3 regions of the uncultured Exiguobacterium sp. genome follow, and region 3 is predicted to be linked to each of the others. Evidence: predicted binding sites of a transcription regulator. Region 3 holds the regulator's gene; each other region holds the start of a gene.
The links. The regulator Rex, encoded in region 3, represses fermentation and respiration genes when NADH is low (regulators of the CRP and FNR family bind a similar motif). The targets are predictions, from matches to a motif close to TTGTGAAATATTTCACAA.
Positions count from the first base shown of each region.

Region 1: the regulator Rex is predicted to act here: its motif matches at 5,639-5,656, upstream of pflB (formate C-acetyltransferase).
Region 2: the regulator Rex is predicted to act here: its motif matches at 5,399-5,416, upstream of adhE (bifunctional acetaldehyde-CoA/alcohol dehydrogenase).

Region 1 is NZ_CAXYJR010000002.1:162,443-172,438, forward strand. Features, by position in the region: gene rsgA (ribosome small subunit-dependent GTPase A) at 1-502, shown strand, start outside; gene abc-f (ribosomal protection-like ABC-F family protein) at 574-2,274, opposite strand; gene pflA (pyruvate formate-lyase-activating protein) at 2,549-3,268, opposite strand; gene pflB (formate C-acetyltransferase) at 3,303-5,552, opposite strand; gene ACHWTJ_RS01060 (hypothetical protein) at 5,892-6,320, shown strand; gene ACHWTJ_RS01065 (DEAD/DEAH box helicase) at 6,349-7,521, shown strand; gene ACHWTJ_RS01070 (hypothetical protein) at 7,518-8,162, shown strand; gene ACHWTJ_RS01075 (GGDEF domain-containing protein) at 8,218-9,996, opposite strand, start outside.
Region 2 is NZ_CAXYJR010000005.1:1,596,017-1,606,012, forward strand. Features, by position in the region: gene ACHWTJ_RS10255 (bifunctional 2',3'-cyclic-nucleotide 2'-phosphodiesterase/3'-nucleotidase) at 1-664, opposite strand, end outside; gene ACHWTJ_RS10260 (hypothetical protein) at 1,129-2,529, opposite strand; gene adhE (bifunctional acetaldehyde-CoA/alcohol dehydrogenase) at 2,719-5,313, opposite strand; gene ACHWTJ_RS10270 (beta-class carbonic anhydrase) at 5,650-6,201, shown strand; gene ACHWTJ_RS10275 (Na+/H+ antiporter family protein) at 6,501-7,820, shown strand; gene ACHWTJ_RS10280 (DedA family protein) at 7,945-8,538, shown strand; gene ACHWTJ_RS10285 (hypothetical protein) at 8,599-9,483, shown strand; gene ACHWTJ_RS10290 (amino acid permease) at 9,647-9,996, shown strand, end outside.
Region 3 is NZ_CAXYJR010000005.1:3,853-13,848, reverse strand. Features, by position in the region: gene ACHWTJ_RS01940 (S8 family serine peptidase) at 1-2,029, opposite strand, end outside; tRNA gene ACHWTJ_RS01935 (tRNA-Ala) at 2,251-2,326, opposite strand; gene tatC (twin-arginine translocase subunit TatC) at 2,431-3,210, opposite strand; gene ACHWTJ_RS01925 (twin-arginine translocase TatA/TatE family subunit) at 3,218-3,415, opposite strand; gene ACHWTJ_RS01920 (redox-sensing transcriptional repressor Rex) at 3,415-4,074, opposite strand; gene ACHWTJ_RS01915 (ABC-F family ATP-binding cassette domain-containing protein) at 4,242-6,143, shown strand; gene ACHWTJ_RS01910 (hypothetical protein) at 6,143-6,565, shown strand; gene ACHWTJ_RS01905 (flavin reductase family protein) at 6,711-7,304, opposite strand; gene ACHWTJ_RS01900 (DoxX family protein) at 7,324-7,722, opposite strand; gene ACHWTJ_RS01895 (helix-turn-helix domain-containing protein) at 7,906-8,226, shown strand; gene ACHWTJ_RS01890 (flavodoxin) at 8,332-8,787, shown strand; gene ACHWTJ_RS01885 (haloacid dehalogenase type II) at 8,856-9,515, shown strand; gene ACHWTJ_RS01880 (hypothetical protein) at 9,563-9,996, opposite strand, start outside.

The DNA.
Region 1 (9,996 bases), on a different contig from region 3:
AATCAAGCAGACGATCGTGTTAGTCGGATCGTCCGGCGTCGGAAAGTCGACGCTCGTCAATGCTTTAGCTGGAGAACAGTTAATGGAGACGGGTGGCGTACGAGAAGATGATGAACGTGGACGTCACACGACGACGCATCGCGAACTGAAACGACTATCGAACGGTCTATTGCTCGTCGATACACCGGGAATGCGAGAATTGGCCTTATGGGATGGAAGTGACGGTTTATCGTCGACGTTTTCCGATATTGAGGAGCTTGCTGAAAACTGTCGTTTCCGAGACTGTGAACATGATAAGGAACCAGGATGTGCCGTTCGGATAGCTTTAGAAGATGGCACACTAGCTGCTGAGCGCTGGAACAGCTTCGTCAAGCTAAAACGAGAAATCGCCTATGCGGAACGCAAGCAAAACGTAGCGTTGCAGGCGGCGGAGAAAGAAAAGTGGAAAAAAATCCACAAGCAGGCTCAAGCGCATACGAAAGTGAAGTATCAAAAGCGATAATACGATTGAAATATGAAAAGCATCTGCAACGGAAAAAGGAGTCTCTTTTTCTATGCAGATGCTTTTTCTCGTTATTCTTCTGAAAGTGAATCATTTGTTTCTGTATGGAACGGCACGTTACCCGTTAAAGCATCAAGACGATGTAAGTCGGATTGAATCGCTTCAGGGTCACTTCGGCGCGCGTTTCGTACCGTGGCTGTTCCGACCGGATGATCGTTGAATCCAGTCGTTAAATCAAACGTCCGATTCGACAGCCGATCAGTAAAATAACGATCGTGAGAGACGAAGAGGAGCTCACCAGGGAAAACATCGAGTGCGGCTTCGATTTGTTCACGAGTCGCAAGATCCAAATAGTTGGTCGGTTCGTCGAGGATAAGCAAGTGAGCACCAGAAAAATATAGGCGTAAGAAGGCAATCCGGCATTTCTCACCCATACTGGCGTCGGCAATCGACCGGTAGACATCATCACGCCGGAATAAAAAACAGGCAAGCAATGTCCGGGCATCCGTTTCACTCATCGTACCGAGCTCGAGCAGTGCCTCTAACAACGTCCCTGATGCCGGTAAATGGGAAAGGGCTTGTGAAAAATAACCGGTCTTCAATCGAGGATGGCGGATCACATTCCCTTGATGAGGGGCATATTCACCCTCGATGAGTCGTAGTAAGGTCGTTTTCCCGCTTCCATTCGGTCCGATGACAGCAATTCGATCGCCACGTTCTACCGTAAACGAAATATCGTTTAGGATCGATTTCGTCGCGTGTCTAAACGAGACACGTTCGAACGAAAGCATTCGCTTCGCACGAATCGCTTCATGTTCGAATGCGACGTGAACAGTCGGTGCAACTTGTGGTTTTTGTACACGATCCTCGAGTAGACGCTCGAGCTGTTGTTCCTTTGCTTTGACTTTCGTCGCATGTTTAGCAGCTTTCTTTTTTGCGTACGGATCTCGTTCGCCGGCTTGATTCGAAGCTTTTTGGTGCCATTGCCGGTATCCTTGAATCATGCGTGTCAGCTCTTTGCGGGTACGTTCTTGTTTTTCGTACGCGCGTTGCTGCGACAAAGCTTGATGCTCTTTTTGTTCTTTATAGGACTGATAGTTTCCGCTGTATCGTGTTGCCCCTGATTCGGATAATTCAATGACGGCATCAGCCGTTGCGTCGATGAAGAATCGTTCGTGTGAGACATAGAGAATCGAGGTACGTGACGTGTTGACCCACTCCGTGAGCCACTCGAGTGTCTCTTGATCCAGATGATTCGTCGGTTCATCGAGAATGATGAAATCAGGTCGTGACAGAAGTAGACAGGCAAGTTGGAGGCGTGTTTGTTCACCACCGCTTAAACTCGATACTTTGTGTGTCCAAAGCACTTCCTCTAATTTGACTTCTTTTAAGACACGTGCTGCATCTGCTTCAAGCGAGAAAGCGTCCTGATCGAGTGCTTGTTGATAGATGGTCAAGTCACCATTCATGGCATTAGCGCGAAGTTGATAACGAACCGCATCTGCTCGTTCGACGACATCAAGAACGGTTCTATCACCGGGCAGGAAGTGTTGGGATAAGAGACCAAGCTGTTTGTAATGACGCTTGATCGAACCGTCAGTCGGCTGAAGTTGGTCAGCAATCAAGTGTAACAGTGTCGTTTTTCCGATGCCATTCGGACCAATCAGAGCGACATGTTCGCCAGCATGAATATGAAAAGAGACATTTGAAAAAAGACGTCGTTCGTCGTAGTCCATCGATAGGTGTTGAATCGTAAGTGTTTCAGTAGGCATAAAAGCAGCTCCTTTAGCGTTCATTTCCGATAAGATGAAATGAAAAACACACCATCCGAAGCGAGCGGATGGTGTGCAGGAGTGTAACTCAAAGAAGGCAATGACCGAAGACTGGTCACACCGAAAAAGAGCAGACTCGTAGCGTCAGACATCCGCAACTGCATTGCGAAAGAGATGATTTCATTCATCAAGCGACGTGTACGAGTGATTGCTTCATTTCGGTGTTGTACCTCCTGTTCATAGTCTATGGCGTTATTGTAACAAACTGGAAACGTTAACACAAGTACGATTCAAGTAGTGTTTGCGCAGTATCCGTTTCTTCTGATGAAGGGGGAAGTACATCAGTTAACGGATAGGCAAGACCGAGGTTTTCCCACTTATAGACACCGAGTTGATGATACGGGAGTACTTCGACGCGCTCGACGTTTCCGAGCGTCCGGATGAACTCGCCGGTCTGACGTAGGAAATGTTCTGACATCGTAATACCTGGAACGAGGACATGGCGAATCCAGACCGGAATGTTTCGCTCGGCTAGGCGTTTTGCGAAGGCGAGTGTATTAGCGTTACTTCGTCCAGTCAAGACGCGACAAGCGGCATCGTCGATATGTTTAATATCAAGCAGTACCAAATCCGTCGCATCGAGAATGGCATCGATGTTTTTCGGGACGACGGATCCCGCGGTATCGATGACCGTATGCAGTCCATGCCGCTTCGCTTCTGTTAAAGCAGCCTCCAAGAATTCTGGCTGAGCGAGTGGTTCACCTCCAGAGAAGGTGATTCCGCCACCCGTTGCCTCGAAAAAGGAGCGATAGCTGATCGCTTCTTTTACGACTTCGTCTGCTGAGACACGCCGTCCGCAACCGAACTCCCATGTATCTACGTTATGACAGTATTGACACCGTAGTGGGCATCCTTGCGTAAAGACGATGAATCGAATGCCAGGACCATCGACTGTTCCACATGACTCAACGGAATGGATCATACCATAGGTCATCCTGCTCACTTCCTTTCACATACTACACATCATTTTAGAGAGAACCGTGGAACGTTCGATTGATGACGTCGATCTGTTGTTCACGCGTCAGTTTAATGAAGTTGACGGCATAACCGGATACCCGAATCGTTAACTGCGGATATTGTTCTGGATGCTCCATGGCATCGAGTAACGTCTCACGGTCAAAGACGTTAACATTCAAATGGTGTCCCTTTGAAGTCGTACCACCCATATATCCGTCAAGTAATCCGACCGTATTGCGAATACGTGTGGCCTCATCCTTACCAAGTGCTTTTGGAACGATCGAGAACGTGTACGAAATACCATCGAGCGCATGTTCATACGGTAATTTTCCGACAGATGTCAGTGCGGCGACAGCTCCTCTAGTGTCACGTCCATGCATCGGATTAGCACCCGGTGCGAATGGTTCACCCGCACGGCGTCCATCTGGCGTATTTCCTGTCTTTTTACCATAGACGACGTTTGAAGTAATCGTTAGAACAGACTGTGTCGGGAGGGCATTGCGATACGTTGGATGTTTACGAATTTTCTCCATAAACAGTGTGACGAGATCGACCGCCATCTGATCCACCCGTTCATCGTTATTCCCGAACTTCGGAAACTCGCCTTCGATCTTGAAATCAACTGCAATCCCATCCGTATCTCGGATTGGACGAACTGTTGCGTAACGGATGGCAGATAAACTGTCAGCGACAACCGACAAACCAGCGATACCGCATGCCATCGTTCGTAAGATTTCCGGATCGTGTAACGCCATTTCAATCCGTTCGTAGCTGTATTTATCATGCATGTAGTGGATGACATTCAATGTGTTGACGTACAGTTCTGCGAGCCAATCGAGTTGACGATCATAAGCCGCCATAACGGTTTCGTAATCGAGTACTTCATCAAGCATCAATGGACTTGCTGGGGCGACTTGAATTTTGAGCTTCTCGTCCATTCCGCCATTGATCGTATAGAGTAATGCTTTTGCTAGGTTTGCCCGTGCGCCGAAGAACTGCATCTGTTTCCCGATTCGCATCGCGGAGACACAGCAAGCGATGCCGTAATCATCTCCATAAACCGGTAACATCAAATCATCGTTTTCATACTGAATCGAGCTCGATACGATCGACATCTTCGCACAGAATTCCTTGAATCCGCGTGGAAGCTGAGTAGACCAGAGAACGGTTAGATTCGGTTCCGGCGCCGGACCGAGTGTCGAGAGCGTGTGCAGGAAGCGGAATGAACTTTTCGTGACGTTTGATCGCCCATCTTCACTCATTCCACCGATGGATTCCGTTACCCACGTCGGATCACCTGAGAACAGATCGTTGTAGTCCGGTGTCCGTAAGAACTTAACGATCCGAAGCTTCATGACGAAATGATCGACGAGTTCTTGTGCGGTCTCTTCGGTCAATCGACCTGTCGCAAGATCACGTTCGACATAAATATCAAGGAACGTCGAGACGCGACCGAGTGACATGGCTGCTCCGTTTTGCTCCTTGATGGCAGCGAGATAAGCAAGGTAGACCCACTGGAATGCTTCCTGTGCGGTTTCCGCCGGACGCGACAGGTCAAAACCATAGCGAGTTCCAAGCTCAGTTAGCTCCTTCAACGCACGTAATTGTTCATTCATCTCTTCGCGGTCGCGGATCATCGATTCAGAGAGGAATCCACCACGCGCCTTTAAGTCCCGCTTCCGATCTTCAATCAAGCGCGCTGTTCCATATAAAGCGACACGACGATAGTCACCGATGATCCGTCCGCGTCCGTAAGCATCTGGTAATCCGGTGATGATACCGGCTTTACGCGCGGCGCGCATCTCAGGGGTATAAGCATCAAAAACCCCTTGGTTATGTGTCTTCCGGTATTCGCTGAAGGTTTTCGTCACAGTCTCGTCTGCTTCAAAACCATACGCAGCTAAGGCATCATTCACCATCCGAATCCCACCGTTCGGATGAATCGAACGTTTAAACGGTTCGTCTGTCTGTAAACCGACGATTTTTTCAAGGGAGAGATCAAGATACCCTGCATCATGTGATAGGATCGTTGAGGGTGTCTTGGCATCGACCGCATACACACCACCACGTTGGCGTTCTTCATTCGTCAGCTGTAGAATTTGTTGCCAGAGCCGTTCCGTCGCTTGCGTCGGACCGACTAAAAAGTGATCATCTCCTGTATATTCCGTGCGGTTGAGTCGAATGAAATCTGCGACATCGATCGCTTTTACCCATTCACCGGACGTAAAGCTTGTCCAGGCACTTGTTTTTTCTAATAACATGGATACCACTCCTTTAATATTGAGCTAATGATCAGTTCCTTATGTGAATAGTGTAACAAAAGGAAAGAGAGATTCCCTTTACGTTCATGTGAATGTTTTAACAAGTGAACAAACGTTGATATGACGGGCTTTCCTTATTTCTGTATTCATATGAACATAGTTCACGAAAAACAGTTTGAGACTGCTAATCCAAGGTTTTTTAGAAACTGTATGAGTTGATTTGAAAAAGGTCTACTAGAACAGTTGAAACTGTGAGGAATGTCACGTTACGGCATCTTGTGTTTTTAGGACGTATCGTTGACAATGAAAAAGGGAATATAGAACGTGGAGGTGTGCCAAATGGAGTATGTATCATTAACACAACAAGGAGAGTATCAGTCAGGAGACTGGGTCTCGCTGAAAATCGGATCGGACGGTTCAACGCGAACGGGAATGATCACGGAATTCGAAAATGATGGATTCTGGATTCGGTTTGAAGATGATTTTGATTATGAAGACTTTATCGGCTATGATGAATCGTATTGGATTGCGCTTGTTCGTCGTCCGGTTGACGTAAAAGCGACGTATGCGAGTCTTGCGGAGTACCCGGCACTCGCTGCAGAATTACAGGATCGTGTCATCCAAGGATTCGAAATTTTAGAAGAAGAAGCCGGTGAAAGCGAGATTCGATTCCATATTCGATTGCTCGACGCAGGAAATGAATATACACAGACATTACGGGGATACCGTGATGTATCAGGAGATCATGTCGAATACGTAACGGCATGATGGAATTAAGAGAGTAGGAGAAATCGATATGAACTTTACAAAACCATTTTTACAGGAAGCATGGGAACGGGCGCGCTTTACCGAGTTAATGCCTGTTCAAGAACAAGCGATTCCGTTGTTGCGCGAAGGAAAAGATGTCCTTGCTGAAGCGCCGACAGGAACAGGGAAGACGCTAGCCTATGTCATTCCAGCTTTAGAAAAGATTGAAGTAGAAGAACCTCACGTGCAAGTCGTGATCACGGCACCCACACGGGAACTCGTCATGCAAATTCATCAAGTCATTCAATTGTTTGCTCAAGGAAGTGGTATCAAATCCGGTGCATTCATTGGTGGTGTTGAATTAAAACGACAATATGAACGATTGAAGAAAAAACCGCAAATCATCGTCGGAACACCGGGGCGCCTTGTCGAGTTGATCGATTCGAAGAAGCTGAAGATGCATAAGGTGAAATTGATCGTCTTGGACGAAGCGGATCAAATCTATGAGAGTGGTATGAGTGACTCGGCGACGCGAATCGCAAACAGTGCACTACGCGATCGTCAGTTAGCATTCGTCTCAGCGACATTACCAGAACGAACAGCGGAATGGGGACGGACGCTTGCAAACAACCCTGAGACGATTCGAGTTGAGCGTGCCGTCAGCACACAAGTGACATTCGGTTATTTGGAGACTTCACGCCGTCAGAAGCCGGAATTGTTACGTCGTCTGGCGAACATGCAAGGATCAAAAGTACTGACATTCATCAATAACCGTTCCTTCCTCGGACCATTGAATGGCGAGTTGAGTAAATTCTCATTGAAATACCGGATTTTAGACGCTGAAAAAGGCAAACGAGAGCGGATGGAGACATTGCGTTCTTATAAAAAGGGAGAGTTTCCTTTACTCGTCACGACAGGTCTTGCGGCACGTGGGTTAGATATCGAAGCAGTCACGCATGTCGTCCATTATGATTTGCCGGAGTCGCTTGACGATTTCGTACACCGTTCAGGTCGGACGGGACGTGGAAACGCAAACGGTATGGTACTTGCTCTTGTTACGGATCAAGACTTAAAACACTTAAAAACACTTGCGAAGCAAATGGGAGTCGAGATGGAAGCGATGGAAATTTACCGTGGGGAAGTCATTCCGAAACGTGAATTCACAGCACCTCAGACGATTAAAAGACCGGCTACTCCTCACCGGAAAGGGCGATCGAAATGAAGAACGATCGAAAAGTAATTCCGTTTCCGACGACGGTTTCTGAAGCGGAAATGAACGCAGCCTTGAAGAAAATGTATCAAGAAGCAGCGACAGCGCGGAGTACGGATTGGGTCGCTTTCATTGAAGAAATTGCGACGGAAGGACGTTGGTATTTAAAAGATGCTGAATTGTTCCGAGACTTGTTCGTTGACTGGGCGATCTTTTATGAAACGGATGATCAAGGAAAAACACCACACGGTCGGTTTCTCGAGCAGGTAAAAGAAGAGCTATCACCTAGTCTCTATCGCGCCTTGCGTGGATTAGCCGACCCGATGCCTTCGCTATTTCAAGTCGAGGCGGATGGTGTCGTTGATTTAATGTCAAAACAGACGTATCAAACCGATTTGGCGGAGATTGAAGTCGAACCGGGGGATCTGTTGATTGGGAAACTGCTCTATATTTCTGCGAAGTGGCGCTTTGCGATTGCCTACATGAAGGTAGCACGCGCATTAGTACCAGAAGTTCTTGCTTTGTTGACGGACTTCGTGGATGAAGTGGGAGAAGACGCTTTGCTTCGTCAGTATCCTGAATTTTGTGCGGAATTGATCGACTTACTCCTCGATATCGAAGAAGGCAATATTGCACCAAGACCAGAAGAATAATCGAAAAAACCTAGAATACATGATCCGATTATGGTCAACGTATTCTAGGTTTTTTTCATGAATCTGCTCGATATAGGGCGACATCGTTTTTATCCCGATGTTTCACGCGATACATGGCAAGATCGGCTTGCTTTAAGCATGTTTCAAGATCAGCCTTATGACACGAGGTCACACCAATGCTTGCGGAAACGAATAAGGATTGTCCTTTATAGACGTAAGGACGTCTTAAAAATTGCAAGAAGGACTTGCATTTTCGACGTAAGGACAGTTCATCATCGGCGTGTAAGAGGATCGCGAACTCATCTCCACCGAGGCGATACACCGATTCTGAGGAATTCGTATGGTCGCTCAATCGCTTCGCAACCTCGATCAATACATAATCTCCTGCCTCGTGACCATACGTATCATTGACTTGCTTGAATCCATCTAAGTCGACTAAGGCAAGATAACTCATCTTGAGTAGTTGATTTGAGAAATCTCGTTCTAAGGAACGACGGTTGCCGATACTAGTCAAAGCATCATGGTAGGCATGATATTCGATTCTCTTTTGACGAATTTTACGCTCTGTGACATCATGTAAAATCGTGAATCGTCCCATCGAGGTAGCGGCGATTTGAATCGGAATATCAATGATTTCATAGCGTCGACTTTGTTCATCCTCATATTCGTCAACTTTCGTTTCGAGCGTCTCTAACAAATGACGCATCGTACGAGGAACATGTTCAATTGTCATATCTGGCAAATGAAACAGACGTTGAGCAGCTAAATTCGCGTATAGCGCAGTGCCGGACTGATCAAGTCGAATCATCGGATCAGGATGACCGAGGAAGAGTGGAATGACCTGTTGTTCACTATCTTGGATTTGTTGTTTTCGATGTTCGATGCGTGAAGCGAGTTGTTCATTTCGTTCGTGTAATTGTGCGACAATCAATCCATGCTGACGGGCAATCAAGATTTGTCGAACGATTAGCAAGAATAAGATGATAAAGATGTCAAGTTTTCCACCTTCTTGTTCCACCATGTAATGGATGAACAAAGGAACAGCCAATAAAGGAAGCCACGAACGGGGAATGACAGTCGTTCGTGCAGTTCCTTCTTCAATATGATCAACATGCCATAGAATAGCTGCGCTTTGTGCCAAACGGATCAATATCGGGAAGAACAACAGATAATCCGCTGAAAAGTCCGGGAAGTAGACACTAGAGACTTCATAGATACCACGAATGAAAATGGATAAGAATAATAAAAATAATGCCATTCGTGAGACCCAATGTGTCTCTTGGATGAACGTAAAATAGAAGAAAACGAACAAACCGAGTGATGTGTTCGTGATGACGATGATGGCATAAGGAACAGTCTGGAGGCCAGGATTCGTCAGTTCATTGAGGACATGAAATGCGACAAGTGCTATGAAAACGACGATGATTGCAGCATCGACGAAAGCGAGTACATGTTGTCCGAGTGTCCGTTTTGTGATGATTCGGTAAAAAATCGCGTATAGGAATACGTAATGGGAGATTGAAAATAAAATCAAGCTATAAATAGATGGAACTGGAAAGTCTGGATCGAAGAAACGTAACGTCTCAAGAACGGAACCGATACAGGATAAAACCAGTGACCCTAAAGCAATAAGCCAAAACTTTCGTCTAGGTACGACTAATGTTTGTTCCTTACGATAAGCCGTAAGAATGAAGTAAGCAATCAATCCAAGTGATACATACTGAAGTACCTGTTCGACGATCCGATTAGAGATGGAAGGAGTCCATGTAGCAAGGATCATTAGAGCAAAAGAGATGACGAGCATGGCAGGGAACCAACGGATGAAGTAGTTTGA
Region 2 (9,996 bases), 1.6 Mb from region 3:
CTGTGACTTTCCCTGTCAGGTTCCCCGCATCCCATGCCATGATTTGTGGCGTGACGACTCCGAACACACCCACTTTGACTGTTTTCATGTCACCGTTCTGATCCTTGACTTGACGTTCGATGATTTGATAATCTTTTCCATCTTTGTTGTAGTCTGAAACGATTGGCTTCTTCGTAACTGCATCCAATACATTTGAGTTGACGAACTTGATTGAACCGCTCGAAGCACTCATCGCTGACTTCAAGAAATCTAGCCCGAAGTTGAATTCATGGTTTCCGAGCGTGACTGCATCATAACCGAGGTATTCCATCAATTCGTACATCGGGTGTTTGCCTTTGTTTCCTTTATCGTACTGATTCTTCACGTAATCACCGAATGGCGTTCCTTGAAGTGTATCTCCGTTATCAAACAAGAAGCTGTTCGTAGCGCCCACTTCAGCTTGTTGCTTCTTGATGACTGTAGCTGCTTTGACGAGACCGATCGTTTCGTCCTGCGCATCCTTGAAGTAATCGTAGTTCATGGAGTTCGTATGTAAATCCGTTGTTTCTAAGAAGCGTAACTTGACGACACTATTGTCAGCAGCAAGTGTCTTGACTTGAACGACCGGTACGAGCATCGGTGCGATCAAGGTCGACGCGATGACGAGCTTTGTAGCTTTTTTCATTTAAATTTCCCCCCAGGATGTTTTGACTGCTTCATTAATTTAGCATGGTTCGATTATAGCTAATAGTCCTTTCAAATAGGTCGGACATCCGTCTTATTTAACCTTCTTAACTAATTCCAAATACTGGCTTAACATTGTTGATTTTACCTTTACACATCAAGCGTGAATGGTAAAAAAAGGGGGGGTGAAAATGAAATGAGATGAACCACGAAAAAACGATACATTCCAGGACATGAACCTGAAAACGTATCGTTTATGCTTGATGTAGAACGTAACTGTTCCTTCTCGACTCCTACAGGGAAAGAAAGCATGGTTTTCGCTTTCGTCAGGGTCAGGTGAGATCCGGTCGTAGTTTAGGATACGCGACTTACCTCTCGCCTACGGAAAGCGAGCATGACAGCAACGTTCGTCATCCCCACTCAGGGTATATCTCCTCGTGGAGGAGCTTCATCACTCCACGTCCCTTACACCGTTTTCTCTGGTTTCCGTCGGACGACATAACCAAGAATTCCACCAAGTAACGCAAGTCCTGCGGCGTATAGTACGGTCCAGCCTGCCGTCTGTTGAGCGAACTCGAATAAGACGTCACTGCGCCATTTCATCGCGAACTGAACGTATGAAGCTTGACTGACGATGAAGCTGATGACACCGATCGCGATCGCAAAGACGAACGGATCGATAATCGACTTGAAGCTTCGGATACTACAGACGAAGTAGATCGCGAACGTTACGAGCAACAGCACCCAGTACGCACTCTCACTGGAGACATTCGGTGGCGTCGCTCCTGCCGATTCCGCATCAATCGCTTGGATCGTCTGCCGCGCGACACCGTAATCAACAGGGTCGAGCTTCAATTGTGTTGATGACAAATCCGGACGTTCTCCACCGAGTAACGTCAACAATTGTTCTGTCACCCGGTCCGTGTCGATTCCATCGACGACTTTTTGAATCGAGTCATTGAGCTGATCCGTTGAGGTCTCTCCGTTTAACATCGAGACCGGGATTTCCGCATTCGCTCCAAGGACATCTGCTTGATACACGACCTGACCGCCGTGGATCCAGTCGTACATCCCGCCACTTCCGGCGTTCAGACTCGCGACGGTGAGTGCTGTCCGTAGTGAGGAATCACCGTCATATTCCGCTTCGTCCTGCACCGTAAAGACGAGTTGAAGTGTACTTGCGAGCATTAAAATCAGCAAACTGGCACGACCGGCAGCTGTCAAACCGGATAACTTTTGCGGGAAGAACGCCATCCAACCAAGCAAACTGACGACGAGAAGCGGTAAGATCCCGCTCATCGCATAGCCGTCTTGTAACGAGAGGAATGGCACGTCGTTTCCGCGTCCAGCAAGGACGAACCAGATGATCCCGACTGTTAAGAAGAAACTGATCGATCGAATCGTCCACCCGAGCCGACTTGCCTTAATCCGTAACACCAAAAATAACAGGACGATCAAACCGATGCCAAAAACGGAATAGAGTAACGTGCCGTAAGAGACATCAAACGTAAGTGGTGCAAGAACTTGCTTTAAGTCAATCCCAAACAACGATAAGACGTCGCCGGCAGAACTCGCATCGAGCACCTGATTGATGATTCCGTCTCGGACCGCACTCGGCATCGTGATCGATAGCCCACCGACGAACAGAAGCATCAATGACACCGTGATGTCTGCATCTTTCCAGGAGACGTCCGCCTGTTGCATCTGCGTCACGAGATCCTGATAGTCTGAGGATGAGGTGATTTGTGAAGTCAAAAATGCCATTGCGCCATAGATGACACCGAAAAAGATGAGACCGATGAGGACGCCAAACAGGACATCCCAGACGGAAAACCGTCGTTGTTTCCTTTCTTGCCTTGACTCCATCCCATTTCCTCCTTTTAATGTCTGATGTTTGAATATTCCTGCTACAGCGAAACGAAAAACATCAAATTCATTCAACAGCCATTATATCCCACTTTTTCTCTGACTGTCTCCACTGATTCCCAAAACAAAAACCGGCTTCTCACAGTGAGAAGCCGGTTGAACGATCAGGTGCCATGGTATTTTTCTCTATTAGATGCCTTCGTACGCTTGTTCCATGATCGTCCGTAACTCAGCGACAAGCGGCATCTTCGGATTCGCTGTCGTACATTGATCTTCGAAGGCATCGACTGCCATCTTGTCGAGTTTTGCCTCGAAGTCTGCTTTTTGAATGCCTTGCGCCTTGAATGACATCTTGATGTTGAGACGTTGTCCGAGATCGGCAACTGCTTGAATAAGTGATTCGACCCCTTGTTCCGTCGTTGTTGCCGGAAGACCGAGGTAGCGTGCAATGTCGGCATACCGTTCATCGGCGACGAATGATTCGTATTTCGGGAATGCTGCTAGTTTTGTTGGGCGTGACGCATTATAGCGAATGACGTGTGGCATCAGGATCGCGTTCGTCCGTCCGTGTGGTGTATGGAATTCGCCACCGATTTTGTGCGCGATCGAGTGGTTGATGCCGAGGAAGGCGTTCGCGAATGCCATCCCTGCCATCGTTGACGCGTTATGCACTTTTTCGCGTGCTTCGGCGTCTGATCCGTTAGCATATGCTCGTGGCAAGTAATCGAAGATCATCTTGATTGCTTTCAGTGCCAGTCCATCCGTGTAGTCGTTCGCAAGCACCGAGACGTATGCTTCTGTCGCATGCGTCAAAACATCCATTCCGGTATCAGCAGTAATTGAAGCTGGGACGGTCATGACGAATTCTGGATCAACGATTGCGACGTCAGGCGTCAACGCATAGTCAGCAATCGGGTATTTGACGTTTTTCTCTTTATCCGTAATGACGGTGAACGGTGTCACTTCTGAACCTGTACCAGAAGTCGTCGGAATCGCGACGAACTTCGCTTGACGACCAAGTGTCGGGAATTGATATGCCCGTTTGCGGATATCGAGGAATTTTTGACGTAAGTTCGAGAACGTTTCATTCGGTTGTTCGTAGAAGAGCCACATTCCTTTTGCGGCATCCATCGCTGAACCACCACCGAGAGCAATGATCAAGTCGGGTTTAAAGTCACGCATCGCTTGAGCACCTGTCTGAACAGTCGTCACGGATGGATCTGGTTCGACTTGGTCAAAGATCCGGTAACTGACGGACTGCGGTAAGTTTTGAATCACTTTATCGGCATACCCGAACTGTACCATCGTTGGATCCGTCACGATCATGACACGTGATACGTCAGTCATCGACCGCAAGTACTGAACAGAGTTCTTTTCGAAGTAGATTTTTTCAGGAACCTTGAACCATTGCATGTTCACGCGTCGTCTCGCCACCTTTTTGACGTTGAGTAAGTGTTTCGCTGTCACGTTTTCAGATACAGAGTTTTTCCCGTATGATCCACAACCGAGTGTAAGTGATGGTGTCAACTCGTTGTACAGATCACCAATTCCGCCATGAGCAGATGGACTGTTGACGAGGATCCGGCAGGCTTTCATGCGGAGTCCGAACGCTGTCATTAAATCATCGTTTGTCGTATGAATGACGGCCGTATGACCGAGACCACCGATCTCAAGCATCTGTTCGGCAATCGTGAACGCTTCTTCGGTCGATGCAACGCGGTACGCACCGAGGACCGGACTCAGTTTTTCATGAGACAGTGGTTCTGCCGCTCCGACGTGCTCGAGTTCCGCGACGAGCATGACTGTTGTTTCCGGAACATCGATGCCGGCTTTTTCTGCGATCCATGTCGCAGGTTTCCCGACGATGTCCGCGTTGACGGCACACGTATCGGTTTTGATGACGAGTGATTCAAGGCGTTGTTTTTCTTCCGGTGTACAGAAGTAACAACCGAGTGCTTCCATTTCCGCACGAACTGTCGCATAAATCTCTTGGTCGACGATGACGGCTTGCTCAGACGCACAAATCATCCCGTTATCAAACGTTTTTGAGAGAACGAGATCACTGACTGCCCGTTTGACTTTCGCAGACTGTTCGATGTAACACGGAACATTCCCTGGTCCAACACCGAGTGCCGGTTTACCTGTTGAATACGCTGATTTGACCATTCCTGCTCCACCTGTCGCAAGGACCATGGCGATTTTTTCATGGTTCATCAAGACTTTCGTTGCTTCAAGTGATGGTTCTTCGACCCATTGAATACAGTCTTTCGGTGCCCCGGCTTTGATGGCTGCGTCACGGAGTGTTTTCGCTGCTTCGACGGAACACCGTTGTGCCGATGGGTGGAACGCGAAGACGATCGGGTTGCGTGTCTTGATCGCAATCAATGCTTTGAACATCGTCGTTGATGTCGGGTTCGTGACCGGTGTGACACCACAGACGACACCGACGGGTTCAGCGATATAGGTGATGCCGTTTTGGACATCCTCTTCTAAAATCCCGACTGTTTTTTCATGACGTAGACTGTTATAGATGTATTCTGTCGCAAACATATTTTTAATCATCTTATCTTCAAAGACACCGCGTCCCGTCTCTTCTGCTGCGAGACGAGCGAGTTCGACGTGCCGTTCGAGTCCGGCAAGTGCCATATCCCGGACGATCTTGTCGATTTTTTCTTGATCGAATGTCAATAATTCTTGTAATGCACGTTGCCCTTTTTCAACGATTTGTCCAACTGCTTGTTCGACCGGCGTTACCGTCGATTTTGTTTTTTCTTTCACAGCCATGAGTGGTTTCCTCCCTGTCGTGGAACGAATCTGAGTTTGATTTGCCAACCATTATGTCAGGAATGCCAAGCTGTTTTTCAATAGTTTGTGCTTTCCTTCACAAATCAATCATAACCCCTTTTTCCTGTTTTGTGCATGACCATCCTGTGAATTCCCTCACACCTTTGATAGCGTTTACAACTGTTGTAAATTCTTCTTTTTCATCGTTTTGCTTCATGTACATAAATGTGTGCGATTTGTCACACCTCGCATTTTCGTGACTTGATAGCCGTTTCATCATCTTGTATTCTGATATGGGGTACATATTAAGAGCTACCACTAAAGGAGGACACTTGAATGTCAGTTGTACAGGAAATGCTAGCCTTCAACGAGCGATTCGTCGCCGAAAAACAGTATGAGCAGTTCGTCTCGGATAAGTTCCCAGACAAAAAGGTCGTCATCCTGACGTGTATGGATGCCCGCTTGACGGAACTCCTCCCACACGCACTTGGTCTTAAGAACGGGGATGCGAAGATCATCAAAAATGCCGGTGCTATCCTATCGCACCCATTTGGTTCCGTCATGCGCTCGATTCTCGTCGCGTTGTATGCTCTTGGTGCTGAAGAAGTCGTCGTCATCGGTCACCACGACTGCGGCATGAGCACGATTGATCCTAAACACATGATCAGTGAAATGAAGGATCGGGGCATCGACCAACAGATTCTTCACACACTCGAAGTATCTGGTGTTGATTTGAATCAATGGTTGCGTGGTTTCACGTCAGTTCAAGAAAGCGTCGCCCACTCGGTCAACCTTGTGAAGAACCACCCATTACTACCACCTGGGACGAACGTCCACGGACTCGTCATCGATCCAGGAACTGGTAAACTTGACGTCGTCGATTGCTGATCACTCTCTATAGAAGAAACGCAAATAGATTCAGATGCTATACGTCGTCTGAACTTAAAGATAACGTGCCATTTTCTCGTAACAGAGAAGGATGGCACGTTTTTTTGAGTAATCCATGCGCTTTTCACCTTATACTTCCGGGTATAAAAGAGTGTGACCTTTTATGAAAAGCGCAAAAGTGTATTGTGAAGTCCTTTTCTACGAGGTCAGACTTTTACCCTTGACAGTGTTCCAACATGGCTGTAAGATACTTTAGTATAGTGCAGTGATAACAAAAGAAAGTGTGGTTTTACTGAATGATTAACGCCGTATTGTTTGCCGTCTTTTTACTATTCATCTTAGCGATTTTCCGCGTCCACATCGTGCTCGCGATGATCATCAGTGCGTTTGCCGGTGGTCTCGTCGGTGGGCTTGATTTAACGAAAACAACCGAAGCGTTCGCAGGTGGTCTTGGCGACGGGGCCGAGATCGCCCTTAGCTATGCGATGCTTGGCGCATTTGCCGTTGCTCTCTCAAAAACGGGCTTACCGGATGCGCTCGCGCACGCATTGATCGAGCGTTCACGCGGTAACGCAAGTGCCGCTTCAGTCAAAAAGTTAAAAGGATTTATCTTGTTTGCGATTCTGTTACTCGCAATCAGTTCACAAAATGCTTTACCGATTCACATCGCTTTCATTCCGATCATCATTCCACCATTGCTTGGTCTTTTTTCTCAGTTGAAGATCGACCGACGCCGGATTGCGATCATCATGACATTCGGTCTCGTCACACCGTACATGTTTTTACCGGTCGGATTCGGAGATATCTATTTGAATCAGATTTTGCTGAAAAACCTGAAAGCCAATGGTCTTGATACAACAGGTGCATCCGTCATCGAAGCGATGGCGATTCCAGCACTTGGAATGGTCGTCGGTCTCTTGATCGGTCTTTATACGTACCGGAAAGAGCGGACATATGAAATTCGTGATATCGCCCCGGACGATTATGAAATTCCGGTCATCACGAAGACGAAACTGATCTTAAGTGGTGTTGTCGTCATCGCGACGTTGATTGTTCAACTGCAGACAGAATCGATGATTCTTGCTGCGACGACTGGTTTGATTCTCTTCTTGTTGCTTCGTCTCGTTCGATTCAGTGAAGCAGATGACGTCATTACACGTGGTATGCGGATGATGTCATTCATCGGATTCGTTATGATTTCAGCAAACGGATTCTCGAACGTCTTGCGTAAAACGGGTGATATCGAGCCGCTCGTAGAGAACTCAAAAGCATTAATGGGTGATTCCCAACTCGTTGCTGCTTTCGTCATGCTCTTGATCGGTCTTCTCGTCACGATGGGCATCGGTTCGAGTTTCTCGACTGTTCCAATCATCGCTGCCATCTTCGTTCCACTTTGCATTCAGTACGGCTTCAGCTTAGAAGCAACGATTGCTATCATCGGGACTGCTGGTGCGCTCGGTGACGCTGGTAGCCCCGCGTCAGACTCGACACTCGGACCAACGAGTGGTCTGAATGCAGATGGTCAGCACGATCACATGCGGGAAACCGTCATCCCGACGTTCCTGCACTACAATATTCCTTTGATCATCTTCGGTACGATCGCTGCGGTCGTATTATAAAAATGAGACGGGTTCGCGTTCATGGCGAATCCGTCTTTTAAATTGTCTCCGTTTTTTTCCTTTTCATTTGATCGTTGGTTCTCTAAAATAAAAGAATGTACTGATTATAAAGGAGTTGTCTTACGTGTTATCTCAAATCGTCAACCAGATTTTACTTTCGCTTGCCGATCTCGGATATTTCGGTATCGCCCTCGGGTTGATGATTGAAATCATACCAAGCGAAATCGTCCTCTCATACGGTGGATTCATGATCTCTCAAGGAACGATCGGCTGGCCGCTCGCTGTCGTAGCCGCTGTTATTGGCGGATTGCTGTCGCAACTGTTCTTATACTGGTTCGCTCGCTACGGCGGTCGTCCATTGATCCTAAAGTACGGAAAGTATATTCTAATTTCTGAACATCATCTGGATTTAGCTGAACGCTGGTTCTTGAAGTACGGTCAAGGTGTCATCTTCGGCGCACGCTTCATCCCTGTCGTCCGCCATGCCATCTCGATTCCGGCTGGTCTTGCAAAAATGGATCAAACGAAGTTTTCACTTTACACGGTTCTTGCCATCATTCCATGGTCGATTTTGTTTCTCTATCTTGGGGAGACGCTCGGAACGAACTGGCGCTCGATCAAGGAAGTCGCCGCACCATATACGAATGGTGTGTTGATTGCTGCTGTCGTCTTAATCATCGTCTATTTCTTCTATAAACGCCGTCAACGGTCGGTTTAAACCATCAATCAGTCTGTCTGTCGACGGACTGTTTTTTTACAACAAACAGGAGGTCCTGCCATGCTCACATCCCCGCTCGCCCATTTTCCACTACGTCGTTTGACTGCATCCTATCGCACAGGACGTCCGGTTGCGACTGGCATCACTGTCGACGGACATATTTTAATCGTTGAAGAAACAATCAATGAATCTCGTGAAAAGCACGTTCTTTCCATTCATCAATTGAAGGATGACTGGCGAAAGACGACGATCGTCGAAAGAAACGACATCGACTTTTCTCTCGTTGATCGTTTTCCGGATGGACGTCTGTTACTCGTCGCTTCCCGTTGTGACGATGATATCGACGGTACATGGTTGCCGAACGCCTTTATCTATGATCCTCAAGGTCAGTTACTGAATAGCTTTTGTTTAGACGACGGTATTCAAAACATGCAAATCGATGAACAAGGCTGGATTTGGGTCAGTTATTTTGATGAAGGTATCTATGCTGATGCCGTGACCAGTTCAAACGGTGCCTTCGGTCTGGTCGCTTTTGACGATACAGGGGAAGTGCAGTATAAAAATCGGCAATATCCGATCGATGATTGTTATGCTTTGAACGTCTGCTCCTCAACAGAGGTCTGGTTTTTTTATTATTCCGATTATCGTTTCGTTCGTATTGATCAAGAGGACGATCTCGTTTGTGAGGCACCAACGATTACCTTTTCTCAGTTCGCCCGGTACGGTGACTATCTACTTGCCACAAACACTGAGGAAGCAAAACTCCTGGAACGAAGCGGAACACTTTTTAAAAGCATTCGCTCGATTCGTTTCATGACCGAACAAGGAATTTCCCTGTCAGGCGACCTTACAATGCGTGATGATTTGATTGTCTTAGCGACCGCTGAGCATTTGTATGTTGGTAGACTAGGTCAGCGACTTGATACTCTACTCATGGGCGAATGAAAGCTGTTACATGTTTGTTTCATAATTATCTAATTTCTGAAAACTCTATTTCAAATTTTCAAAAAGACTAGCCGTGTCCTATCCGAGGATAGTATACTCAGCTTTATAGTTCTTACGACAAGTTGTCTGAACATTATGACGTCACAGAATTTTTTTGGGGGAAATGATGAGTTCGAATTTGAAACGAGATTTAACAGCACGACAGGTACAAATGATTGCGCTCGGAGGAACGATTGGTGTGGGTCTCTTCCTCGGGGCATCCAGTACGATCGCTTGGACAGGTCCATCGGTCTTACTTGCGTACATGCTAGCCGGAGTTTTTATCTTTTTCATCATGCGGGCACTCGGTGAGATGGTCTACACCCATCCTCATAGTGGATCGTACGCAAAGTTCGCAAACGATTATATCCATCCAGCTGCTGGTTTTTTGACAGCAAGCAGTAACATCTTCAACTGGGTCGTCGTCGGGATGAGTGAAGTCATTGCTGTTGGAACATACTTACGCTTCTGGTG
Region 3 (9,996 bases):
CTTCACCTGATTTCGTTTCCGTAACGACGACTGGTGTTTTCATCGCAGCACGTAGATCCATCAGACCAGCACCTTCACGACGTGGTGAATAGAAGCTACCAGTTTTCGCTTCAGCATTATACTGCCCTTTATCAAGCTGTGGACGTGACGTGTTCATGAGGATGTTCTTCGCGAGTTTAACGCGTGTCGCACCGTCGACTTTGAAGTCCTTCGCAATCCGTTGCATGACGAGTGCTGTTCCTCCAGCGACGTGTGGTGCTGCCATCGATGTTCCACTCATGACGCCATATTCGTTATCATTGAGCGTCGAGTAGATTTTTCCACCCGGTGCTGTGATTTCTGGTTTGAAGTCAAGGTTTGGTGTAACACCCCATGATGTGAAATCAGACATCTCGCCCGCTACTGGGTTATCTGCTGAGACCGCTTTTCCATCGAACGTCACAGCAATTGCTTTTCCTGCTTTCGCTTTTTCTTCGAGGTCATTCCCGTCAGCGATGCTGAGCGTCACCATCGGAATCGTCGGATTGTTGAGTGCCATGCTGACATAATCCCCATGATCGACTCGTCCACGAACGATGACACCGGCTGCTCCTTGTTTCTCAGCTTCTGCTTGAATCATGCCGTAATTGAAACTACCGTTACGCACAACAAAGACAACTTTTCCTTTGACATCCTTTCCTTGATAGTTCGATGCTTGACCATCGCCGACATAAATGACGTCTTGCTTTTCCTTATTGAATACCTTAATCGGATTCGGCGAGTCCTGTTTTTGGTATGCCAAATACCCAGCATCCTGTCCGTCAATCGTTAGCGCCATACCTTCAAGCGTCAATTTCGTATTCTCTAAAGAAGCAACTTGTAGCGCTTGGCTGATCAACCCTGGAGATCCTACGACTCCAATGTCAGGATTCGCTGTATACGGATTGCCTGCACCATGTCCTGTGAATGCCGAGTTTCCAGCAGAGATCGCACATAAGATGCCGTTGTTCATCGCGTTGACGATCGCCCGTTGCTCTGGGTCATCCGCGTTGACGAACGATGCTGTTGAACCGAGACTCATGTTGATGACATCGGCTCCGAGTGCGATCGCATCATCGATCGCTTTGATGTAAATATCACTGAATGTCGATGGCATGCCTGGATCATTTCCGAATACCTTCATGGCAAGCAGCTGTGTTTCTGGCGCGACACCTTTGATCCCGCCATTTGCTTCGTCTCCATTGGCACCGACCGTACCCGCAACGTGCATTCCGTGCATCGATGCGCCTGCGCCTAAATCACGGATTTCACTATCGTGATCGGCATAGTTATAGCCGTATGGGACTTTTTCTGTGAAATACTTTCCTTTTAAGCCTTTTGTTTCTTTGGCACTCTCAACTTTAGAAGCTGTTAAATCCACCTTCGTTTCCGGGCTCAAAACCATGTCTTTATGCGACGGGTCAATTCCCGTGTCAATGACCGCTACGATCGTTCCTTCCCCTTTGAAACCGTAATCCTGCCATGTCTCTTTCGCATTGACCATGTCCTTGCTATATAACATATCCGGCTTAGCGCCTTTATCAGCTTTTGGTCGTGCGTATTCGTGCGCGATATGTACATCCTTGACCCCATCTAACTTCTTAATATCTTGAATATCCCCGAACTTTACTTCTCCACTAAAACCGTTCAAAACTGTCGTAAAGCTTTCTTTATATGTCACCGGAATCGCTTGTTTCGCGATAGCAGACTTGACTGATTTCTGAACAGTGACGAGACGTTCCTTAATGGATTCTTTTTCGGCATTGCTCAATGTGCTATACCGCTTATTTTGCGCCTGTGCGATTTGAATCGCTGGCTTTTGCTCCATCTCGATGACGACGCGGACCTTGTCAGACTGCTTATACACCTTCTCCTGCCCTGTTTTCTTAAGTGAGAGGGCGTGCGGCTTTTGACCACTTGACTTGTCTTGCGAGGACAGTGCTCCTTGAGCGCTGACCAAGTTGGAAGATGTCATCAAGACAGCTGCCAAGAGTGCGATTTCCTTCTTCATGCTTCTTTTCCCCTTTTCTAAAAAACTATAATGATGTTACCAACAAAACATTTAAACGAAAATTCTGTATATTTAGTTTAATGAAATAGATGGAAATAAACAATTCAGTTCTGTCTGTTTTATATAATTATTTGTTTTTATTGCCACATTATATTACATCTCCATATTTTGAGAACAACAAAAAAACTCTTGAATTCTCAAGAGTTTGAAATATACGAATTTGGTGGAGACTATCGGGATCGAACCGACGACCTTTTGGCTGCCAGCCAAACGCTCTCCCAGCTGAGCTAAGCCCCCATGAATTATCTTTAGTATACGCATCGCTAACTGCTTTATCAATATAAACGTAACGCTTTCATAAAAAAGAATTCCTCCCGAAATGGCTGGAAGGAATTCACGATTCATTTATTCAATTCACGCATCAAATCCGCCTGTCGTTCAAGCTCTGCCTGTTGCTCGAGGATCAAGACCTTTTTGTACGTTCGCGCAGAAATTAAGATACTGATTTCATAGAGAACGAACAATGGCACCGAGATCATCAAGTGTGACGTCACGTCTGGTGGTGCGATCAATGCCGCAACGACGAACAACGCGAAATACGCATATTTCCGATTCTTTCGCATGAAATATGGCGTCACAAGACCAAGACGTGTCAGGAACATCGTCACGACCGGCAATTGGAAGAGAAGACCGAACGGCATCGTCAACCGGATGAGGAAACTGAAATAGTTTTCGACTCCGATGACTTGCTCGATCCCCAATTCTTTCCCGAGATCCGTTGAGACTTCGAGCAAGAAGGGAAGCAACCAGAAATACGAGAAGGCTACACCAGCCAAAAATAGAAAGAAGATGACTGGAATATACGTCAGTGTTGCTTTTTGTTCCTTTTCATAAAGCCCTGGTCGGACGAATGCCCACAGCTGATACATCCAGAACGGTGACGCTAAAATCAGCGCGATAATGAACGCAAGATTCAAATACAACATTAAAGGATCGGCGACGTTGAAGGCATTTAATCCGATACCGAGCTCTTTTAAGTCCGCTTGTAAAAAACGGACGAGCGGTCGGACGAGCGGAAATGCGACAGCGAACAGGACGACGACGATGAGGAGCGACCAGACGATCCGCTTACGCAGTTCGTCCAGGTGCGACGTCATGCTTTGTTCTTGATCAACCGTCATGATTCAATCACTTCTCTTTCGGTTCGTCCTTTTTATCGTCGTCCATGATGCCGTTCGTAGCATTTTTGAACTCTTTCAATGTCTGACCGGCAGCACGACCGAATTCCGGTAACTTCTTCGGTCCGAAGATGATCAACGCGACGACAGCGATTAATCCGATACTCGCAGGTCCGATACCTAGCGTGAGCGGGATAAGGTTTTCCATTATGATTTCACTCCTTCAGCTGATTGCGAATAATGCTTCATGAAATAAACTAACGACTGCAACTCGATCGATAAATCGATGTGATGGACCCGGACGCTCGCTGGCACGTTCAACCGCGCAGGCGTAAAGTTCAGGATGCCTGTCACACCATACTCGACTAACTCATCCGCTACTGACTGTGCGAACTGGGATGGAACCGTCAAGATGGCGACATCGACCTGATTCGCTTCGATTTGTTCTTTCATGTCCGAAACATGATAGATTGGAACGTCATGCGTCGTTGTTCCGACCTTCTCTTCGTCCGCATCAAACGCAACGACTATCCGAGTACTATTATTCTTTAAAAAGTTATAATTTGCAAACGCTGTTCCGAGATGACCGACCCCAATTAAGGCAACATTCGTCACCTCATCTTGATTCAAGGTTTTGCGGAAAAACGTTAACAGATGTTGAACGTTATATCCATATCCCTTCTTCCCTAATGCCCCAAAGTAGGAAAAATCGCGACGAATCGTTGCTGAATCAACCTTCACCGCCTCGCTTAACTCAGCAGAAGAGACGCGGAGCTTGCCTGAATTGTATAAACTTTGGATGAAGCGATAATATAGCGGCAACCGTTTTGCTGTCGCTTGTGGAATTTTTGTGTCTGGTCCATTCATCCTGCAGTTCCCCCTTCGGCCACATCCATCGTGGCACCCAAATCTTTGCAAAAAGCTTTCTACTCTTCTTGATTGTAAACCACTTCACATATAGTCACAAATAATATATTCCGCAGGACCTCGCGCTTTTGTTCGTGATAGACTAAAGGGTGGAAGGATGGATGGAAATGATACTCTTACAAGTCAACCAACTCTCGAAATCATTCGGCGTCGAGCCGATTTTAGAAAATATCAAATTGGAAGTACAAGAGCGGGACCGGATTGCGCTCGTCGGACGAAATGGTGCCGGTAAATCGACTTTGCTCAAAATCATTGCTGGCGAACTCAGTCATGACTCGGGTGACATCATGAAAGGCAAGGATGTCAAAATCGGTTATCTCGCACAAGACAGTGGTCTCGAATCGAATGAGACGATCTGGAACGAGATGCTGACTGTCTTCGAACATTTACAGGAACAAGAACGGACACTGCGCCGGATGGAAATCGAGATGGGCATGGATCATATCTTGAACGACCCGGTCGCTTACGATCGTCTCTTGAAGACATATGACCAAGCACAACACGACTTCTCAGAAGCCGGTGGTTATCAGTTTGAAGCGAATATCCGCTCTGTCCTGCATGGCATGCGCTTTTATCCGGACGATTACTCGCGCCGGATCCAGACGTTATCCGGTGGTCAACGGACACGTCTCGCCTTAGCGAAGATGCTCCTGCAAGCACCAGAGCTTCTTATTCTTGATGAGCCAACGAACCACCTCGATATCGATACACTCGCTTGGCTCGAAAGTTACCTCGGTGGTTATCGTGGTGCCGTCCTGATCGTCTCGCACGACCGGTACTTCCTCGACCAAGTCGTCAATGTCGTCTATGAGCTCTCTCGCAATGTCTGTCGTAAGTTCACTGGGAACTATACAAAGTACTTGGAGCAAAAAGCGGCCTTGTACGATCAGGAAATGAAGCAGTTCGAACAGCAGCAAGAAGAGATCGCGAAGATGCAGGACTTCATTCAACGCAACATCGCCCGGGCGACGACGACGAAACGTGCACAAAGTGTCCGAAAACGACTCGAGAAGGTCGACCGGCTCGATCGGCCAGATGGAGATGAACGCAGTACGGTCCTGTCCTTCCCGATCGAAAAACAGAGTGGGAATGACGTTCTTCAAGTCAATCAATTGGCGATCGGTTACGAAGAAGCTGTCTCAAAAGACATCACGTTCCGCTTGCAACGCGGCGAATCACTGGCACTCGTCGGACCGAATGGAATCGGAAAGTCAACGCTCTTAAAAGTCCTCGTCGGCCGCTTACGTCCCCTCTTCGGTGATTTCCGTTTCGGAACCGGCGTCTCGATCGGGTATTACGATCAAGAGCAGGCGGAACTCAATGACCGGAATCGTGTCATCGATGAGATTTGGAACGAATGGCCACTGATGCGCGAACAAGAAGTCCGTTCCGTCCTCGGGCAATTTCTATTTAGTGGCGATGATGTCTTTAAGATCGTCCATGAGCTATCCGGTGGCGAACGCGGACGTCTCGCACTTGCGAAACTGAAACTCCGGAAAACGAACGTCCTCGTCCTCGATGAGCCGACGAACCACTTGGATCTGGATTCGAAGATGGTCCTTGAGAACGCGCTCGTTGACTATGAAGGGACGTTGTTATTCGTTTCTCACGACCGTTACTTCATCGATCGAATCGCGACTCGTGTCATCGAGATGAGTGAAACGGGTGTGGCAGAATACCTCGGCGATTATTCATATTACATGGAGAAGAAAGCCGAGCAAGAAGAGATCGCTCGTCTTGAAGCCGAGGAAGCAAAAGCAGCAAAAGTCACGGCTTCGAAGACAATCGACAAGGAAGCACAGAAAGAAGAGCGCAAGCGCCGCCAGCAAATCGAACAACTCGAACAAGATATCGAGCGGCTTGAACAACGTTCAGCGGAAATCGAACAATTACTCTGTGAACCAGAAGTCTTTAATGACATTCCGAAAGCGACAGCTCTTTCAGCAGAACGTGATCAAATCGACGTTGATCTACTGGAATTGATGGAACGATGGGAGAATCAACACTGATGCGGACGAAAAGTTTTTTCATTAACCTCATCTTAGGATTACTATCCGGTGTTCTCTATTTCGTGCCGTTGTATGCCGATTATGTATCCGTCTTTATCCGACCGGATGCCTTTAATGCCGTTTACTTATTGTTCATCCTCATCTCATGTATGATCGGTCTCGTCATCCAGACATGGAGTGGTCTTCTCGTCAGTCTACTCTCGGGACTCTGTTGTACGCTTCTGACGACACAGCTATTCGTCGAGCTCAATGATCCGTTGATCCTATCGTATTATGGTAGGGTCTCACCGCTCATCGCTTTCTTGATCAGCTGCGTCGGAATCTGGGCGCTGGCCATCGTGTTCTATTTACTTGATGGCTATCAGTACAGTAAACGTCATGGTCTTGAAGCCTCTTCAAACGAAATTGATCCGCAACCTTGAAGTTTAATTAACTCATTAGAGGTGCGATATAAGAAAAAGGAGTGGAGAGACCGGTCTAGCTACCGGAATCTCCACTCCTTTTGTTTGAATCGAAACGTTCGTCGTCAGAATGGATCGGACGATGAATCAGGCATTCACACTTCCATCATTTTGTCGGTCGAGCAATCGTAAACGTCTTCCCGATCGTCGCATAATCATTTCCTGCTAAACGAGCGACAGCCTTCAGACCTGCCGCGTCAATCCGGAACGACTCGACGAGTTCATCCGCGACGTGATAGCGCAGTACTTCCCCAATCAAAAGATCGGCACCTTCTAGCTCGACGTGTTGCGTCAAGCGCATCTCGAAGCGAATTTTCGCTTCCGCGATTCCCGGTACTTCGATTGCGTCACTATCGACGAGTGTTAAATCCGTCCGCTTAAGCTCACTTTCACCGTAAGCAAGTGGCGCTGCTGTCTCATTGACTGCGTCGACGATCTCTTCGCTGACGATATGGATGACATAACTTTGTTTCGCTAAGATGTTACGTGCCGTATCCTTCTGCCCCTGATCCGTCCGTTGTACGGCGATCACCAGTTGCGGCGGACTGCTTGAAGCGACCGTAAAGAAGGAAAACGGTGCGGCGTTGACCGTCCCGTCTTCTCCTTGCGTTGTCACGAAGGCGATTGGACGCGGAATGATGCTTCCGATCAGTAATTTATAATTGTCTTTTGCGCTAAGCGTTGATGCCTCAAACTTCATGAATGACCCACCTTTTTCTTCACCCGATGAGTGCAGCGAGTGAGTAGTCTCCAGCACCGATCATCGCTACACCAAGCGCGATGACGATCAATGCCATGTTGTATTCGTACCCGTTCTGAGTCACCCAGTAACCATTCGCACCATGTACTTTAACGATTGCGACAAGCATCGATCCGACGATGAGGAGTGCTGCGATCCAGAGGAACACACCTCCTGCAAACAACAAGCCGCCGATCAATTCAGCAAGACCTGCTGTAATCGCGAGTGCCTTCCCTGGCTTCATGCCGATTGATTCGAACCAACCGCCTGTTCCAGCGATTCCGTGTCCGCCGAACCAACCAAATAATTTTTGTGTCCCGTGTGCAGCAAACGTTAAGCCAATGATTAAACGAATGATTAAAAGTCCTGTATCCATCATTTCTCTCTTCTCCTTTTACCTAATGTATTTTAGTTACTTTAAGTAACTCGATAAACAGACTATATCCTATCACTTACTAAAAGTAAATAGATTTGTTTTAGTTCTTTTTGTTACATTAAGTAAAATGATTCGATTTTTTTAGCAGAAGCGGGTATACTACAACTATAGAAAGGATGAGTGCTGATGGAAGAAGTCGCAATCCAACCGGCTCTTTGTCCCAAAGTCGAACATGCCTTTGAAATCTTAGGTAAGAAATGGACAGGTCTGATCTTACGCCACTTGTTGACGAAGACATGTCGTTTCAATGAGATTCAAGATGCCATTCCCGAATTATCAGGTCGTATGCTCACGGAACGTATGAAGGAGCTCGAAGCGGAAGGCATCGTCATCCGGACTGTCATTCCCGATCGTCCGATTAAGATTCAATACAGTTTGACCGACAAAGGGCGCCAACTCGAACCGGTCATTCGTTCCATTGAGGAATGGGCCGAACTACAAGACTAATGTATAGAAAAGCATCTTCTTCGGAAGGTGCTTTTTTATATGTCCTTTGACATTGATAATCATTATCAATTAAAGTAGAGAAGTACAGTGAAAGGAGGAAGATGCATGCATATCGCGATTGGATTCGTCAGCATGTCCGGGAATACGGAAGATATCGTCTCGCTCATTCAACATGAACTCGAGCAACACGATGTCAAAGTGACGATCACGGAACTGGATCAATTCGTCGGGGAGGACTTATCACGTTTTGATGGTCTTTTACTCGGCTCATATACGTGGGGAGACGGTGATTTACCGTATGAAGCAGAAGACTTCGTTGAGGAACTCCGCGAACAATCCTTAGACGGGATACCGGCGGCTGCTTTTGGTTCGGGGGATCTTGATTATCCGAAGTACTGCGCAGCCGTTGATTTGATCGAAGGAGCGTTAAAAGAAGCCGGTGCGACAATCGTCACCGATGGCTTGAAAATTGAGTTTGATCCGAATACCCCGGAGAAACAAGCCGCTTGTCGTGCGTTCGCGCAAACGTTTCATCGCTTTTTACAACAGGTTCATGCTTGAGTGTCGTTTGAATCCGTACTGTAAGGGAATCGTTAAAGCAGACTCTATGAAAGTGAGATGAATGTTTTATGACGATTCAAGCACTCGTCTTTGACGTCTACGGTACATTATTCGATGTCCATTCCGTCAAAGAACAAGCCGAAGCGCTGTATCCGGATCACGGAGAAGCGATCAGCAAACGCTGGCGGGCGAAACAACTGGAGTACTCTTTCCTCCGGCAATTGAACGGGCAATACGTGCCGTTCAGCCAAGTGACACAAGATGCCCTCCGCTATACGTTACTCGAACTGAAGCTCCATGTGACCGAGGAACAAATCACGACCTTAATGGAGACGTACCTGACGCTTGATGTGTATCCTGAAGTCAGCTCCGTTCTCGAGACGATGGCGGATAAGCGTCTGGTCGTCTTCTCGAATGGTTCCCATGATATGCTCGATCCGCTGATCGAACAGTCAGGCTTAGCCGATCGGTTCGAACATCTCGTCAGTGTCGATGACATTAAACAATATAAACCAGCACCTGCTTCTTATATGCATGCGTTAAATACACTCGGTCTAAAACGCGAGGAGATCCTTTTCATGTCCTCGAACGGTTGGGACATCACCGGGGCAAAGAGTTTCGGCTTCAAAACGGCATGGATCAATCGAAATGGACTTCCGGTTGAGGAATTGAATCTCGATCCCGATCGTATCTATGATGACTTGACGGGTATCACTGAATGGCAATGAACGAACAACAGCGGACTCCTGTTTAGGAATCCGCTGTTTTCATGGATTTAGTAATTCGAAAGACGTGAGTAGCCCTTCTTGAATAAATCGAGTTTCAGCCCGCCCTCTTTTTCAATAAAGAAGAGGTATTCGTTTTGATCCGTATCTTTATAGAAGACCTTAAATAACGTCACAGTCCGTTTTTTATTGTTCTCAACAGCCGTCACCTCATGCTTCGAGATTACTTCTGCTTGGACCTGTTCCGCATCCATCTTTTGAATCATCGGTTCAAATGACTTCTTCTCTTGATCTGTCACCGGTGTTCCGGGAGCAATCGTGAAATAATCATCACTCGCCTTGTTCGTTAAACCATACTTCCGATCGACGATGACGACGTTAGTGAGCTTACCATTGACTGTCTGATCAAAAGCATATAACTTTTGAATCCGGGTCTTTTCCCCTTCTGCTCGTCCGATTTCATAAAGTGGACGTTGTTTCGTAT